2 regions of the Bradyrhizobium sp. 147 genome follow, and region 1 is predicted to be linked to the other one. Evidence: riboswitches for the same ligand, from Rfam matches in the RefSeq annotation. Region 1 holds a riboswitch; the other holds the start of a gene.

What was found. Region 1 has a riboswitch for cobalamin ahead of IVA87_RS10575 (energy-coupling factor ABC transporter permease). Riboswitches for the same ligand answer to the same signal wherever they lie in the genome.
Region 2: it holds a riboswitch for cobalamin, as region 1 does, so the genes downstream of both, metE (5-methyltetrahydropteroyltriglutamate--homocysteine S-methyltransferase) here and IVA87_RS10575 (energy-coupling factor ABC transporter permease) in region 1, are expected to answer to the same signal.

The regions. Positions count from the first base shown of each region.
Region 1 is NZ_JADPKL010000042.1:260,670-268,186, forward strand. Features, by position in the region: gene IVA87_RS10545 (cobalt-precorrin-6A reductase) at 1-241, opposite strand, end outside; gene cbiT (precorrin-6Y C5,15-methyltransferase (decarboxylating) subunit CbiT) at 240-1,421, shown strand; gene IVA87_RS10555 (cobalamin biosynthesis protein) at 1,418-1,786, shown strand; gene cobM (precorrin-4 C(11)-methyltransferase) at 1,783-2,565, shown strand; gene IVA87_RS10565 (cobyrinate a,c-diamide synthase) at 2,565-3,872, shown strand; gene cobA (uroporphyrinogen-III C-methyltransferase) at 3,869-4,600, shown strand; cobalamin riboswitch at 4,646-4,867, shown strand; gene IVA87_RS10575 (energy-coupling factor ABC transporter permease) at 4,904-5,581, shown strand; gene cobF (precorrin-6A synthase (deacetylating)) at 5,627-6,376, shown strand; gene cobT (nicotinate-nucleotide--dimethylbenzimidazole phosphoribosyltransferase) at 6,387-7,439, shown strand; gene IVA87_RS10590 (histidine phosphatase family protein) at 7,446-7,517, opposite strand, start outside.
Region 2 is NZ_JADPKL010000137.1:24,986-32,502, forward strand. Features, by position in the region: gene IVA87_RS31950 (DUF6538 domain-containing protein) at 1-1,471, opposite strand, end outside; gene metE (5-methyltetrahydropteroyltriglutamate--homocysteine S-methyltransferase) at 2,375-4,690, opposite strand; cobalamin riboswitch at 4,790-4,990, opposite strand; gene IVA87_RS31960 (hypothetical protein) at 5,167-5,439, opposite strand; gene IVA87_RS31965 (hypothetical protein) at 5,895-6,050, shown strand; gene IVA87_RS31970 (4Fe-4S binding protein) at 6,072-6,275, opposite strand; gene IVA87_RS31975 (EAL domain-containing response regulator) at 6,894-7,517, opposite strand, start outside.

The DNA of each region.
Region 1 (7,517 bases):
GGCTCATCTCCGCCGCGAAGGGGTGGGTCGCGTCGACCACATGCGTGATGCCTTCACGACGAAGGTATTCGGCAAGCCTGCCCACGCCGCCGAAGCCGCCGATGCGGGTCGGCAGCGGCTGATCGGCGGGCGTGCGGGTGCGACCGCCATAGGAATAGACGGCCTTGATGCCCGCGCGCGCGATCGCCGCGGCGAGCAGGCTCGCATCGGCTGTTCCGCCCAGAACGAGGGCGCGCATCATGGCTGATCCCTGGCTGACCATCATCGGTATCGGCGAAGATGGCCTTGCCGGGCTGTCCGAAGCAAGCCGAAAGGCGCTTGCCAAGGCAGAAACCGTCTTCGGCGGCGAGCGTCATCTTGCGCTTGCGCAAGTTGGCAGCCGCGGCCGTCCGTGGCCGGTGCCGTTCGATGCAGATATGGTGCTGAGCTGTCGCGGCCGGCCGACGGTCGTGCTCGCCTCAGGCGATCCGTTCTGGCATGGCGCCGGTGCAAGTCTTGCCGACAAGCTGCAGGCTGGCGAGTGGATTGCGCACTCCGCGCCGTCGACGTTCTCGCTCGTCGCCGCGCGGCTTGGCTGGCGTCTGGAATCGGTGATCTGTCTTGGACTTCACGCTGCGCCATTCGAACGTCTCGTGCAGCATCTGGCGCACGGGGCGCGGATCATCTGTCTCGTCCGTAATGGCAAAGCGGCCGGCGATCTCGCGAACTGGCTAACCGAGCGCGGCTGGGGCCCTTCCGCATTCTGGACTCTCGCCGCGCTTGGCGGGCCGAATGAAAGCGTCAGAGAGTATCGCGCTGACAGCTTTACGCGCGCTTCGTCCGGAAACCTCGTTGCGGTTGCGCTGGAGGCGAAGGGCGGGCAGGGGCTGTCTCGCGGTTCGGGCCTGCCGGACGATCTCTTCGCTCACGACGGCCAGATCACCAAGCGGCCGATGCGCGCCTTGGCGCTCTCGGCGCTGGCGCCGTGTCCCGGCAGGACGCTGTGGGACATCGGCGCCGGTTCGGGCTCGATCTCGATCGAGTGGGCGCTGTGCGGCGGAACGGCGGTGGCCATTGAGGCGCGTGATGATCGAACTGCAAACATCCGCAGCAACGCGGCCGCGTTTGGACTGGAGCATCGGATCACGGTCATCGCGGGCGAAGCACCCGATGCTCTGACAGCGCTGGACGCGCCGGACGCTGTCTTCGTCGGCGGCGGCCTCGATGGCGCGATGTTTGACGCCATCTGGTCGCGGTTGGCGCCTGGGGCGCGGCTCGTCGCGCATGCGGTGACGCTGGAGACAGAGGCGCTGCTCGGCGAACTGCACCAGCGCCACGGCGGCGAGCTGATGCGGGTGGAGATCGCGCATGCAGCCCCACTCGGCCGCTACCGGTCATGGGAGGCGGCGCGGCCGGTGGTGCAATGGAGTGTGGTCCGATGAAAGTTGCCGGGCTCGGATTCAAGAAGGATGTGACGCTGGCTTCACTGCGCGAGGCGCTGCTGGCCACCGGCGGTTTCGAAGGCCTTGCTGCGGTGGCAACCGTCAGCGACAAGGCCGATGCCGAAGCGCTGAAGCAGCTCGCGCGCGAATGCGGTGTGCCGATCAAGGCTGTTCCTGCCGATGTGCTTGCGAGCGTCGACACGCCGACGCAGTCGAAGCTTATTGCGGAAAAGTTCGGCACGGGATCAGTCGCCGAAGCCGCGGCGCTTGCCGCGGCTGGCCCTCGCGCGCGGCTGATTGCGAGGCGGGTTGTCTCGCAGGATCGCACCGCGACCGCCGCGATTGCGGAAGGAGACGGCTTATGACCGTGCATTTCATCGGGGCCGGCCCGGGCGCGCCCGATTTGCTGACCTTGCGCGGCCGCGACCTGATCGCCGCCTCTCCACTGTGTCTCTATGCCGGCTCGCTTGTGCCGGCGGGTGTGCTGGCGCATTGCCCGCCGGGCGCGCGGATCGTCAACACCGCGCCGCTGTCGCTCGACGAGATCATCGCCGAGATCGTCGCCGCGCACGCGGACGGCAAAGACGTCGCCCGTCTGCATTCCGGCGATCTCTCGATCTGGTCGGCGATGGGCGAGCAGCTCCGCCGCCTGCGCGCGCTCGGCATTCCCTATTCGGTCACGCCGGGCGTGCCGTCCTTCTCGGCTGCTGCCGCTGCGCTGGAGACCGAACTGACGCTGCCTGGTCTCGCCCAGACGGTCGTGCTGACGCGCACGCCGGGCCGGGCCAGCGCCATGCTCGAGGGCGAGAAGCTTGCTGCGTTCGCCGCGACGGGCGCGGTGCTCGCGATCCATCTGTCGATCCATCTGCTCGACAAGCTCATCGCCGAGCTGACGCCGCATTACGGCGCAGACTGCCCGGTCGCGATCGTCTGGCGCGCGAGCTGGCCGGACCAGCGCATCGTCCGTGCCACACTGGCAACGCTCGATGCGGCTGTAGGCAGCGAGATGGAGCGCACCGCGCTGGTCCTGGTCGGCAGGACGCTGAACGCCACGGATTTTGACGAGAGCCGCCTCTATGCCGCCGACTATGATCGCCGCTATCGGCCGGTTGGCGCCGAGCCGCGCTTCCCGGAGGCGTCCTGATGGCGGCAGGTCTCGTCATCTCCGCACCGGCCTCGGGGGTCGGCAAAACCACGCTGACGCTGGCGCTCGCCCGCGCTTGGCGCAATCGCGGCTTGAACGTGCAGTGCTTCAAGAGCGGGCCCGACTATATCGATCCCGCCTTTCACGCTGCGGCGACGGGACGGGCCTCCGTCAATATCGATAGCTGGGCGATGGATCGCGGGGCGATCGCGCATCTCGTCAGCCGCGGCGCGGATGCCGACGTCGTGCTCGCGGAGGGCTCGATGGGCCTGTTCGACGGCGTCGCCGCGCGCGGCGTCTCCGGCACCGGCGCCACCGCAGACATCACCGAGATGCTGGGCTGGCCCGTGCTGCTGGTGATCGATCCCTCCGGCCAAGCGCAGACCGCGGCAGCAATTGCCGCGGGCCTTCGCGACTACCGCCCTGGCGTGCGCCTTGCCGGCGTGGTGCTCAATCGTGTCGCCAGCCCGCGCCACGAAGATCTCGTGCGTCGCGCGCTGAGAGACGCCGGCATCGCCGTGTTCGGCGCATTGCCGCGCCATGCCGAGATTGGTCTGCCGAAGCGCCATCTCGGCCTGGTGCAGGCCGAGGAGCAGGCCGGGATCGGCAAGCTGATCGACGAGGCCGCGCGCTTCGTTGCCGAGCATGTCGATCTCGATGCGGTGCTGCGGGCGGCCGCCAACTGGTCGCCGGCAGCGAGCAATGGTTTGAACGTGACGCCGCCCGGGCAGCGCATTGCGCTCGCCCGCGATGCGGCGTTCTCCTTCGTCTATCCGCACATGCTGGAGGCCTGGCGCGCGGCCGGCGCCGAGATCGTGCCGTTCTCGCCGCTGGCCGACGAACCGCCTGACGCGAGCGCCGATGTCTGCTGGCTGCCCGGCGGCTATCCCGAGCTTCATGCCGGCAAGATCGCGGCCAACGCACGCTTTCGCAGCGGCGTGCGGTCCTTCGCCGAGACACGGCCGGTCCACGGCGAATGCGGAGGCTATATGGTGCTGGGGACCGCTTTGACCGATGCCGATGGCGTGCGCCATGAGATGGCGGGGCTGCTCGGCCTGGAGACCAGCTTTGCCAAGCGCCGCATGCATCTGGGCTATCGTCTCGCCGAACTGGCCACGCCGATGCCGGGGCACCGGGCCGGCGCACGCCTGCGCGGCCACGAGTTCCATTATTCGACGATCATCGCCCAGCCCGACACGCCGCTGGCCGTGGTCCACGACGCAACCGGCGCGGTCATTGCCGAGACCGGCTCGCGGCGGGGCCAAGCCACCGGCACGTTCTTCCATCTGATTGCGGAGGACCGGTGAGCGGTTTTGTCAGTTTCGTCTCCGCCGGCCCCGGCGACCCCGAACTCCTCACGGTGAAGGGGACTGCACGGCTGCGCGAGGCCGACGTCGTGCTCTATGATGATCTTGCCTCCGGCGCGATCCTCGATCTCGCCCGTCCCGGCGCCAATCTCGTCGCGGTCGGCAAACGGGCAGGGCGGCCCTCGACCAAGCAGCACCACGTCAACCGCCTCTTGGTTGACTATGCCGCAACTGGCGCGCGCGTGGTGCGGCTGAAGTCTGGGGACGCCGGCATTTTTGGCCGGCTCGAGGAGGAGCTCGAGACGCTGCGCGAGGCCGGCATCGGCTACGAGATCATTCCCGGCGTCACATCCGCCTGCGTCGCCGCCGCGCAAGCCGGCATCCCCCTGACCCGGCGCCACACCTCGCGGCGGGTGCAGTTCGTGACCGGGGCCGACGTCACCGGCGAGCTGCCGCAAAACCTGAATTGGGTGGCGCTGGCAGATCCGGAGGCAACCACCGTGGTTTATATGGGTCGGCGCACCTTTCCGGCCCTTGCCGCAAAATTGATCGAGCATGGCCTCGCCGCAGATACGCCGGCGCTGTTTGCGGAATCTCTTGGCCGTTCCGACGAGCGGCTGGTGCGCACCACCATTGTCGAGCTTGCCGAGCAGCTTGCCCGCGGCGGCGCCGCTTCCACCGCCGCCGTCATCCTGTTCGGGGCGCTGGCAGGAGACGATCTGTCATGATGGCCGCGGCCGCCCTTGGCCCCTTGACGCCCGGCTCGCGAAAGGGGCACACAGGAGAGGCATGGTGCTCGACGCGGCGCAAAGCGCCGGAGCATAATCGGGAATGGGGGCGGGCGGACCCAGTTGCGGCGCCCAAATCCCCAGCCGCCCCCGCGACTGTAAGCGGTGAGGGGCTCCGATCAGCCACTGGGCCGCAAGGCTCGGGAAGGCCGGAGAACCGCAAGTGAACCGCGAGCCAGGAGACCGGCCCTGCACGTTTTGAGGCCAAGGCCGTCGGGTGTGACGGCAGGAAGGATCTGAGCCATGCATATCGAACCCGGAATCGTGACGGGCGCCAAGCTCGTGTTGAGTTACGCAACCGGCATCGCCGCAGGCGGCGTTGCCTTGAAGCTCGCCGTGGGGACCGTGCGCGAGCAGGGCATCGGCTCGTTCGCGACGCGCACGCTCGCCACCACCGGCCTCGTCTTCAGCTTCTTCCAGGTGCTGCCGCACTTCCCGGTTGGCGTCTCCGAGGTGCACTTCATCCTCGGCTCGACGCTGTTCCTGCTGTTCGGTGCTGCGCCCGCCGCCTTCGGCCTTGCGTTCGGGCTGCTGCTCCAGGGCGTCTTCTTCGTGCCGACCGACCTGCCGCAATACGGCATGAACATCACGACACTCCTGGTGCCGCTGTTCGCGATTCAGGCGCTGGCCACGCGGATCATTCCGCGCAACACCGCTTACGTCGATCTGCAATACCGCCAGGCGCTGGCGCTCTCGACCGCCTATCAGTCCGGCATCGTCGCCTGGGTGGCGTTCTGGGCCCTCTATGGCTCCGGCTTCGGCGCGACCAACCTCGCCAACATCGCGGCGTTTGCGGCATCCTATGCGCTGGTCATCGTGATCGAGCCGCTCGCCGATCTCGCGGTGCTGGCGCTGGCGAAGTCGCTGCGCGGTGTCACCGCGCCCGGCCTCGTCACGCCGCGCCTTCATAACGGCGCTTGAGAGACAAGCGAAGGGCGGCCGGTGCGGCCGCCCTTCGCGCTCGCGATGCTCACGCTTTCCTTAATAGGCATCGGTTGCGGCGATCCCGGGCAGCTCACGCGCGCCGCGGCCCGTGCCATCAACGCCGCCGATCTCGTCCTGATCCCGCGCAAGGGGACGGCGAAATCTGATCTCGCAGATCTCAGGCGGACGATCTGCGCGGATGTGCTCACCAGCGCGAGCACGCGCATCGCCGAGTTCGACTTGCCAGTGCGGGACACGACTGAGGCGGACTACCACAAGGGCGTGGACGATTGGCACGATGCCGTGGCGGCAACCTGGTCGCAAACCATCGCAAATCATCTCGGCGGCGAGGGCAAGGTCGCGCTGCTGATCTGGGGCGATCCTTCGCTGTACGATTCCTCGCTGCGCATTGCGCGGCGGCTCCATCCGTTGCCGACGATCGAGGTCGTGCCCGGCATCACCTCGATCCAGGCGCTGTGCGCCGCGCATGCGCTGCCGCTCAACGATATCGGCGAGCCATTCCTGGTCACGACGGGGCGGCGCTTGCGCGAAGGCGGCTGGCCACAAGGGGTCGATACCGTCGCTGTGATGCTCGACGGCGGCACGGCGTTCCAGTCGCTCGATCCGGCTGGTCTCCACATCTGGTGGGGCGCCTATCTTGGCATGCCCGATCAGATCGTCATGTCCGGTGCGCTGGCCGAAATCGGCCCGCGTATTGTCGCTGCGCGGCAGCAGGCGCGCCAGCGGCATGGCTGGATCATGGACAGCTACATTCTCAAGCGCACGCGTTAAGCGAGGCAGCATGCTCCCCGAATGGGTCTACCAAGAGTGTCCCGACATCTCCGCGATGCACCGCGAGGCAGCGATCGCGCGGCAGACGCAATTGACAAAGCCGACCGGCGCGCTCGGCCGGCTTGAGCAACTGGCGATCGAGCTTGCGGGCCTGCAAGCGACGGAATCTCCTCGCGCCGCGCGCGTGCCGATCATCGTCTTCGCCGGCGATCACGGCATCGTCGCGCAGGGCGTGTCTGCCTATCCGCAAGGAGTGACGATCGCGATGATGGCGAATTTTGCCTCCGGTGGCGCCGCGATCTCGGTGCTGGCGCGTGAGCTTGGTTCCAGCCTGGAGGTGGTCGACGCCGGAACGCTGGCGCAGGAACAGATGGCGGGCGTCGTCACCGACAAGCCGCGGAGCGGCACGCGCGATTTCAGCGTGGAAGCTGCACTCGAGCCTGCGGAACTGGCATTCGCCTTCGCAGCCGGGCAGCGCGCGGTTGCACGCGCGGAAGTCGGCCGGCCTGATCTGGTGATCTTCGGCGAGATGGGCATCGGCAACACCACGGTCTCGGCGGCCATTGCGGCGAGCCTGCTCGGCATCAGCGCCGAGGAGATCGCGGGCAGCGGCACCGGTATCGACGCGGCCGGCCGCGCGCACAAGGCGCGGGTGATCGATGCCGCGATTGCGCGCCATGGCATTGCGGGCGCTTCGTCCGAACACATCTTGTGTGCCGTCGGCGGTCTCGAGATCGCGGCGATCTGCGGCGCTATCATCGCGGCGGCGCAACGCCGCCTTCCCGTATTGATCGACGGCTTCATCGTGTCGGTCGCGGCGCTGGTGGCGGTGCAGATCAACCCCTCGTGCCGACCGTTCCTGCTGCCGTCGCATCAATCGGCGGAGCAGGGGCATCGGCTGGTGCTGCGTGCGCTGAACGTGCAGCCGCTGATCAGCCTCGATCTTCGGCTCGGTGAGGGCTCCGGCGCTGCGATCGCGTTGCCGCTGGTGCGGTCGGCTTGCGCGCTCCACAACGGCATGGCGACTTTTGCGCAAGCCAATGTGCCGGATCGCCCGGCCTGATCGGGCTCAGGCCATCCGCTGATTGACGGAGACGACGCGCCACCCAGTGGCGAGCCGGTCGATCCGGGTGAGCGACAG
Region 2 (7,517 bases), on a different contig from region 1:
CCTGTTCAATGCCAACAGTCTTGAAGCGATGACGCCAGCCGTGGCTCGGGTCTACGTTCGGGTCCTTCACGACCTCTCGCACGAAAGCATTGACCTTATTTCGCGCGGTCTTCACCGCCTTGCGGACGCCAAGGTCGCCGGCTTTGGGGTCTATGAAGAGATAGCCACTCTTTGACTCCTCAAAGAACTCCGAAAAGCCCTCTTCTATGATTTGCCGGTGCAGAACGACGTCTCTGGCTTCATCGGTCTTCACGGGGCCAGCTTCGGGCGTTACGTGCACGACCCAATGCTTGCCTTCGCGTCGGACATCCTCCTTGCGAAGCTGAAGCATCTCGCCAACCCGCGCCCCCGTGAAGGCGCACAACCATGGCACCCACCGTTTGGCTGCCGTCAGCTTCGGCGCCTCCCTGCCCGCCGCCAAACTCCGGGCGTGTTTGAGAATGGCGGATGCCTCCTGGTCGTAGAAGCCCTTCGACCTGAGCTTGCGTGACTTGCCCACCTTGATGGTGAGTCCTTCGGCAGGATTGCTGGCCATCCGTCGATTCATGACTGCCCAGCCGAAGACCGTCTTTAGCCCCGCGAGGTCACTGTCCTTTACCGTCTTCGCGCTGGCGCCACCCTGAAACCTGTGATCCTTGTACCGAACAATGTCCTGCGGCGTCACGCGGCTCGCTTGGTCATGCTTCAGGAACCCCACAAGCTTTGCCACAGTGTTGCGATAGCTCTCGTAGGTGCTCTGCTTGCGACCAGCAGCCTTCGCCTCCTTCCACCAATGCTCGACCAGTGCCGATAGTGAATCGGCGGAGGCGCCGCCCTTGGCATCATTCTTCGCTTGCTCTGCGCGAGGGGGCCATTCCGGGAACCGAATCGCCTGGGGTTCGGGCAAGTCTTGGCCTTGCCCTCTTACGAGTTTCGCCAAAGTCAAACTTGCACGTTGTATGGCCGCGCCCAGGGCACGGGCCATGGTTCGGCGGTTCTGATCGTCTATGACAATCCCATTGGTCGTCAGATAGCCGTTTGCAGCGTCCAAACACGCTTGCTCCATCCGGAAAATCTTGTCCTCTGGCAGCTCTGGGGCACCATCTAACGCCCGCTGAGAGGCAGCCAGGATCTCTTTCCTGGTCTGCGGGGGACCAAATAGGCGATCGCCAGCCACGGTATCCCAGTTGGTCTGCTGGCTTGGATTGTCCCTGTACTGCTCTAGCCATTGATCGTGGGCGACCGTGGCGAAACGGTGCGCTTCTCGCTCGGTCAGGGGTACCGGGCCCGCGCGCAAATTCGCCCAGCGAGCCTCTAGCTCGGCGAGCGCGTTCGCATGCCGCACCTTTGCCTCCGCAGGATCGCGGGTCTGGAGGCTTACCTTTTCCTCGCGCTTGCCAACAAGCTTACGCAGATCCTCCGGAACGGCTTTCCGGAGCTGATAGATTCCAGTTTTGGGGTGCTTCCACGGACGCGACATGGCTAACGGCATTGTACCACTCTTCTGTACCACTGAGGAGCGGGTAAGCCGTTGAATTTGCTGAATTGCTTTGGATATCAGGCTCTTAAAAGAGCGGTGGTGCCCAGGAAAGGACTCTGACCTCCAAGTCAGGACCGGAAACTACTCCGGTCGAATCGCGCCAGTCACGCGGTCCGCGCCATGCCTGGCGCACCAAAAAAAGCCCGGCCTCCTCCGGAGGCCGGGCGAAAGTCACGCAGGAACGACGCTGCTTTATGCATCGCACCAGCTTTCGTCGGTAGGGAGGACTTACCGGCGATCGATTTCGGCGAGGGCATTCGCCGTCAAAAAAGGAGAAACGGATATCACTCCGCGCGAAATCTGGAGCCGCTTGCCTTCCGCTCCTGTCGGAAACTTCACGACTTGTCCACCACTCGCCCGCTGTCCGGTTGGGACGTCAGTGCCTTGATCGAGCTGGGATCCTTCGCGCAAGCGGTTTGGCTGCCGTGCCCTGAAACACAAGCGGCAGTTTGCCGTCGCGCAGCAGCATTTGGCACGCCCCCCAAAAACCAACAACGCTCGATTACCTTTCCCGGAGCGCGTGCCAGGACGCGAATTTCGTATGACGTTCCGTAAGGACGGTAAAATAGATTGTTGTGATGGGACGCATCCACGCGATGGATAAATGAAAAAGTAGGGCTGTGCTTCGCGTGGAGCGTTAATGACGTCGCAATATGTGACCTGATCGGACGTCGCCGGCATGCTGTCGGCCGCCGGGTCGAGAATCGAGCTTGTCGCCGGCTGTATGCGACCGCCTCCGCCGACGCCCGGCGGCATTCCGAGGCGCTGGGAACTTTGGGAGCTCGCAAGGACATCGTAAGCCCCCAAAGCGCGTGCATCTTGTTCACAAACGCGTTTGCGAAACGCTCCGCACCATCATGGCTCAGCCCGCAACTCGCGTGCGGCGGCCACCATATTGACGAGCGCGGGACGCACCTCCTCCCAGCTTCGAGTTTTCAGTCCGCAGTCGGGATTGATCCAGAGCTGCCGATCGGAAACTCGCTGCCGCGCCAACACAATCAGCTGTTTGATTTCCGCCGCTGCGGGAATGCGCGGTGAATGAATGTCATAGACGCCGGGCCCGATCTCGTTGGGATATTTGTAGCTCTTGAAGGCCTCGAGCAATTCCATCTTAGAACGCGACGTCTCGATTGAAATGACGTCAGCATCCATTGCTGCGATCGCATCGATGATTTCGTTGAACTCGGAATAGCACATGTGGGTATGGATCTGAGTTCCGTCGGCGACAGCGGACGAGCAAACGCGGAAGCTGTCCACTGCCCAATCGAGATAGTTCCTCCACTGCGATTTGCGTAGCGGCAATCCCTCCCGCAACGCAGCCTCGTCGATCTGGATCATAGTCGCTCCAACCGCCTCAAGATCGATCACCTCATCTCGGATCGCAAGAGCGATCTGACGGCATGTCTCGCTCCGCGAGATGTCGTCGCGGACAAACGACCAGTTCAGGATCGTCACCGGTCCGGTCAGCATAGCCTTGACGGGTTTCTTGGTCAGAGACTGCGCGTAGCGCCACCATTCAACGGTCATCGGCTTCGGCCGGGAGACATCTCCGAACAGGATAGGCGGACGAACGTACCGCGACCCATAAGACTGAACCCAGCCGTGCTTGGTGAAAGCGAATCCCAACAGCTGCTCGGCAAAGTATTGAACCATGTCATTGCGCTCGAACTCACCGTGTACGAGCACGTCCAGGCCGATATCTTCCTGCCACTGCACGGTACGGGCTGTCTCCGCTTTCAGAAGCTGCTCGTACTGCGCGTCATTCAGCGCTCCCCGCGCATGAGCCGCACGCGCATTCCGGACGTCGACCGTTTGCGGGAAGGATCCGATGGTTGTCGTTGGAAACATCGGCAATGCGAACGCGGCCCGCTGGACGTCGGCACGCTCGGTGAACGCACTGCGACGGCGACGCATGCTATCGTCGATCGCGGCCATTCGTCCGGCGACATTCGCATTGTGGATCTCGGGCGATGTTTCGCGGGTCACGGCGGCGTCCTCGGAAAGCGCAAGTTCATCGGCCACCTCGGCAGCATGGCCGGCCAGCGCTTTGCCCAATATCGAAAGTTCCTTGATCTTCTGAACTGAGAACGCCAGCCACGTCTTCAGATTGGGATCGAGATCGGTCTCTAGCTCAATGTCGATCGGAACATGAAGCAGCGAGCAGGAAGGAGCAATCTGAACACGGTCCCTACCCAGCTTTTTGACCAAAGGGGCAAGTTGGTCGAGCAGCGCCGCAAGATTGGAGCGCCAGACGTTGCGACCATCAACGACGCCTAGCGAGACCACGAGATCTCTGCGGGCTGTGGCGACAATTGCGTCCAATTGGTCGGGTGCCCGAACCAGATCGACATGAAGCCCGGCAACGGGCAAGGCAAGGGCTGTTTCAAGATTGTCGCCGATAGCCCCGAAATAAGTGGCCAACATGATTTTAAGGGCCGGCACAAGCTTTGCGAAATGAGCATAGGCCCGGCGGACGGCCGCCCGCGACGCTTCGTCGACGTCCATCACCAGGCATGGCTCGTCGAGCTGAACCCATTCCGCACCGCGCGAGGCTAGTTCGCGGAGAACATCGACATAGACTGGGAGGAGCCTATCAAGCAGCGACAGCGGATTGAATGCGGGATTTGCGCTTTTGCCGAGCTTCAGGAAAGTGACTGGGCCAACTAAGACGGGGCGCGTTTGGTAGCCGAGGCTTTTTGCCTCCTCATATTCCTCGATCGGCTTTCGAGAGGAATACTTAAAGATCTGATCCTGGTGAAATTCCGGCACCATGTAGTGGTAGTTGGTATCGAACCACTTCGTCATTTCCTGTGCTGCTACGCCAGGCCCATGCTGAGTGTGATCACCGTCCTGAGCGCCACGTGCCATGGCGAAGTAGGTCTTGAGCGACACAGGACCTTCGGTCCAGCCGTAGACGTCGGGAATGGCTCCGACCATTACGCTGGTATCGAGCACCTGGTCGTAGAGCGAGAAGTCATTGGAAGGAATGACCGTCACACCGCAGGATTTCTGCCGTGCCCAATTAGCGGCACGAAGTCCACTCCCCGCCTCGAGGAGCTCGGCTTCGCTGGAGTTTCCCGCCCAGTAGCTCTCGAGCGCGAACTTGAGTTCGCGTCGTGGGCCGATGCGTGACGTCCCCAATGTGGCAACGGGAAGCGAAAGAATAGACATAGATCAGACCCCATAATTGGGGCAAAGGCCATGGCGGACGCGTGCAGCGAATATCGCGTGAGCGACAGCTGCTTGGCGCACACCGGGACACCCCGCCCGTGGACGATATATTGTCGAGGCAGGTCTCCTGGCTCGCGGGTCGTCGCTGCTGTCCGGCCTTCCCAAAGCCGCATGGCTTCAGTGACTTCGTTGGACATCGGCTCGCCGCTTACAGTTGCGGGGGCAGCGCCGGCATTGCACCGGCTTCCCTCTTAGCTCCGGATCAAACGAAATCCGAAGACCACGACGGCTGGCATTAGACGCACGAGGATCGATCCGTCAACCTACTAAGTGTTGCCGCGATATTGCCCAAGCGATTGCCAGCTGTACCAGGTAGGGCACAACGGTCTTACTCCCGGCCTGGTAAAAACGCGTGGATCTGTGAAGCCTCCGCTTATGAATGCGTCCGCTCAACGCCCTCTTGGCGTAGTCGTGAGCTAACGCGAGCAGAACGAATGCGCTGGGCGCTTCGACATCTGCGTGATCGCGACAAGCCTGCTCTTTTCCGTCAGCAGCTTCTCGAACTCGCCCGTGAGGAAGTTGCGATCATGCTCGGCCGACATCCGCTTGAACACAGCGCCATGAGGCTCCTTAGGAATTGCCAAGGCCGGGATTGCTCCAGGATCGCACGGATGATCAGGTCGGACTGCCTGTGTACGGCGGACCCCGCGCCGAGCCGCGAGCTCGATCGCCTCCATGGCGTTGGTCAAGATGATCTCCTCGGTGCGCCAAGCACTTACGTGCTGAGCGACTTTGGCGCGCCTTCGTTGTTTCCGTCGCCGCTGGCGAGTAGTGCAGCCTGGACGTTGGCATGCGCGACATCGCGGGAACAGTTCCGGACCTCAGGATGCACGCTGACTTGCGAAACTGGAGTAAGCGGCGAGAGCGCGGGCGGCGGGGATCTGCTATGACCCTAGGCTCCATGCACTCGTGCATGGTGCGCGGATGCCGAGCTTCTCGTATGTCTTCAAGATCTCCGGACCGATCTCGTCGCGCGTGGAGACCGTCTCTTCGGCTTCGGCCGTGACGTAGCTTTAGATATCCTGCAAGTCGATCTTGGGATGTCGACGCCCGTCCACCTCGCCTCGTCTCCTCAGCCAGCGACGATAAGCCCCAACGCGGCGACTGGAGCATCGAGGCGGCTTTGTCCTTATTCGAGACAAATTTGACGGTGTTCTCTGACAGAGCCCTTCGATGGTTTCTCGGAGTCGATCAGCGCCTTAAACTCATAACGATGTTGATCGAACTCGATGCGCCGCACGCGGTCGGCGGCCTTCTCAAGCGCGACATCTATTACTTCGTTCGCAAAATCGAGCGGTGAAGCCTTCTGGACGCGGGCTGCTTATGCTGTCTTAGACTGGACACAGGTGTCAGGCACCGGACAGACCACCGCGCATTGCGGCGTGTCGGAATGGCCCTCGCACTCCGTACACTTTTTGGCATCGATAACGTAAATGTCGCGCTTGAGGCTGATCGCCGCGTTGGGACACTCGAACTCACATGCCCCACAAACGGTGCATTGCGAAGCGACGATCTTGTAAGCCATGCCTTCCGACTCCTTAGGCGAGCGATGCCATTGGCGATCCCTTTCAAATGCCGTGCCAAGGACAGACGCGCTCAATGATGGTCAATTTGCCCAGGGGTGCTGTCCCGGGTCTGAGACCATGTTGCATCTGCGACAGCAACGGGCCACTTCAATTTCAAGCTATGCGAGCCCTCAGGCCCTACTCCGAGAGTCACTCGCGACTCGACCGCTGGGCGCTTCCGTCGTTTGTCTTGCATGGCAGCGCGGGGCCAAGCGACGCTCGACGATTCCGAAACCGGCGGCGCGACTAAAAGCCGCGAGCCGACGCACGTCTACACCGGATCTCGGCAAACCTCCGGTCACACGCCCTGACTGGAGGTTTTGTGCAAGCCTCGCTCACGGCTGCAACGTTAACTCCGCGGATTGACTCGCTGGAGGCCTGATAAAAAGGGTTTGTGCTACAATAACTTTCGGCATCGCTTCGGAGGGAAATGAAGTTCCGCCGGGAGAAGCGTTACTGGCTTTGCAAAGTGACCGATTTAATTGCAGTCAGCCGCATGCCTGGTGCCGAGTAGGCATGGCGGCGCGGGCGAGCGCTGGTACGTTTTGCCTGGCTCTGCTCAGCCACTCCTCATGCAACTATTTTGGACGAAGTGGAACAGGGCTGAAAGATGACTGTGCAAATTGCTTCAGCCGCATGGCCTTTCCGAACAGATGGCCCTGCGCAAGGTCGAATCCGAGTTCGGTCACAGCGATCAGGTCGGCGTGGCTCTCCACACCTGCGGCGACGGTGCGCACGCTGTACTCTTTGGCTAGATCGACGATATGGCGGCACACCGTTCGCTTCAGGGGTCCATTTCCGCAACCGGCGACGTACTGCCGGTCCACTTTTAATTTCATGAACGGGAATTTTTCCATCCCCATCAGCTGCGGCCAATTGGCGCCGACATTGTCGATTGCAAGGCCAATGTTGTGAAAGCGAACCTCACGTGCGACCTCGATCAGGAGATCTAGGTTCTGGATCGCTTCCTCGCTATCGATTTCAATCGTCAAGCCGCCGAAAGCGGGGTGCGAGGGCATGCGCTGACAGAGATCGCGTACCGCTTGCGGGTCAATCAGGAATGCTGCCGGGAGATTGATGGAGAGATCGATCGAAGTTTGCTGCTCCAGAAGATACTGCCAATCTTTGATCGCGCGGTCGATCACGAACTGCGACAACTCCCTGAAATGCGGATCGTGAGCCTCCGCGATGAAATAGGCCGG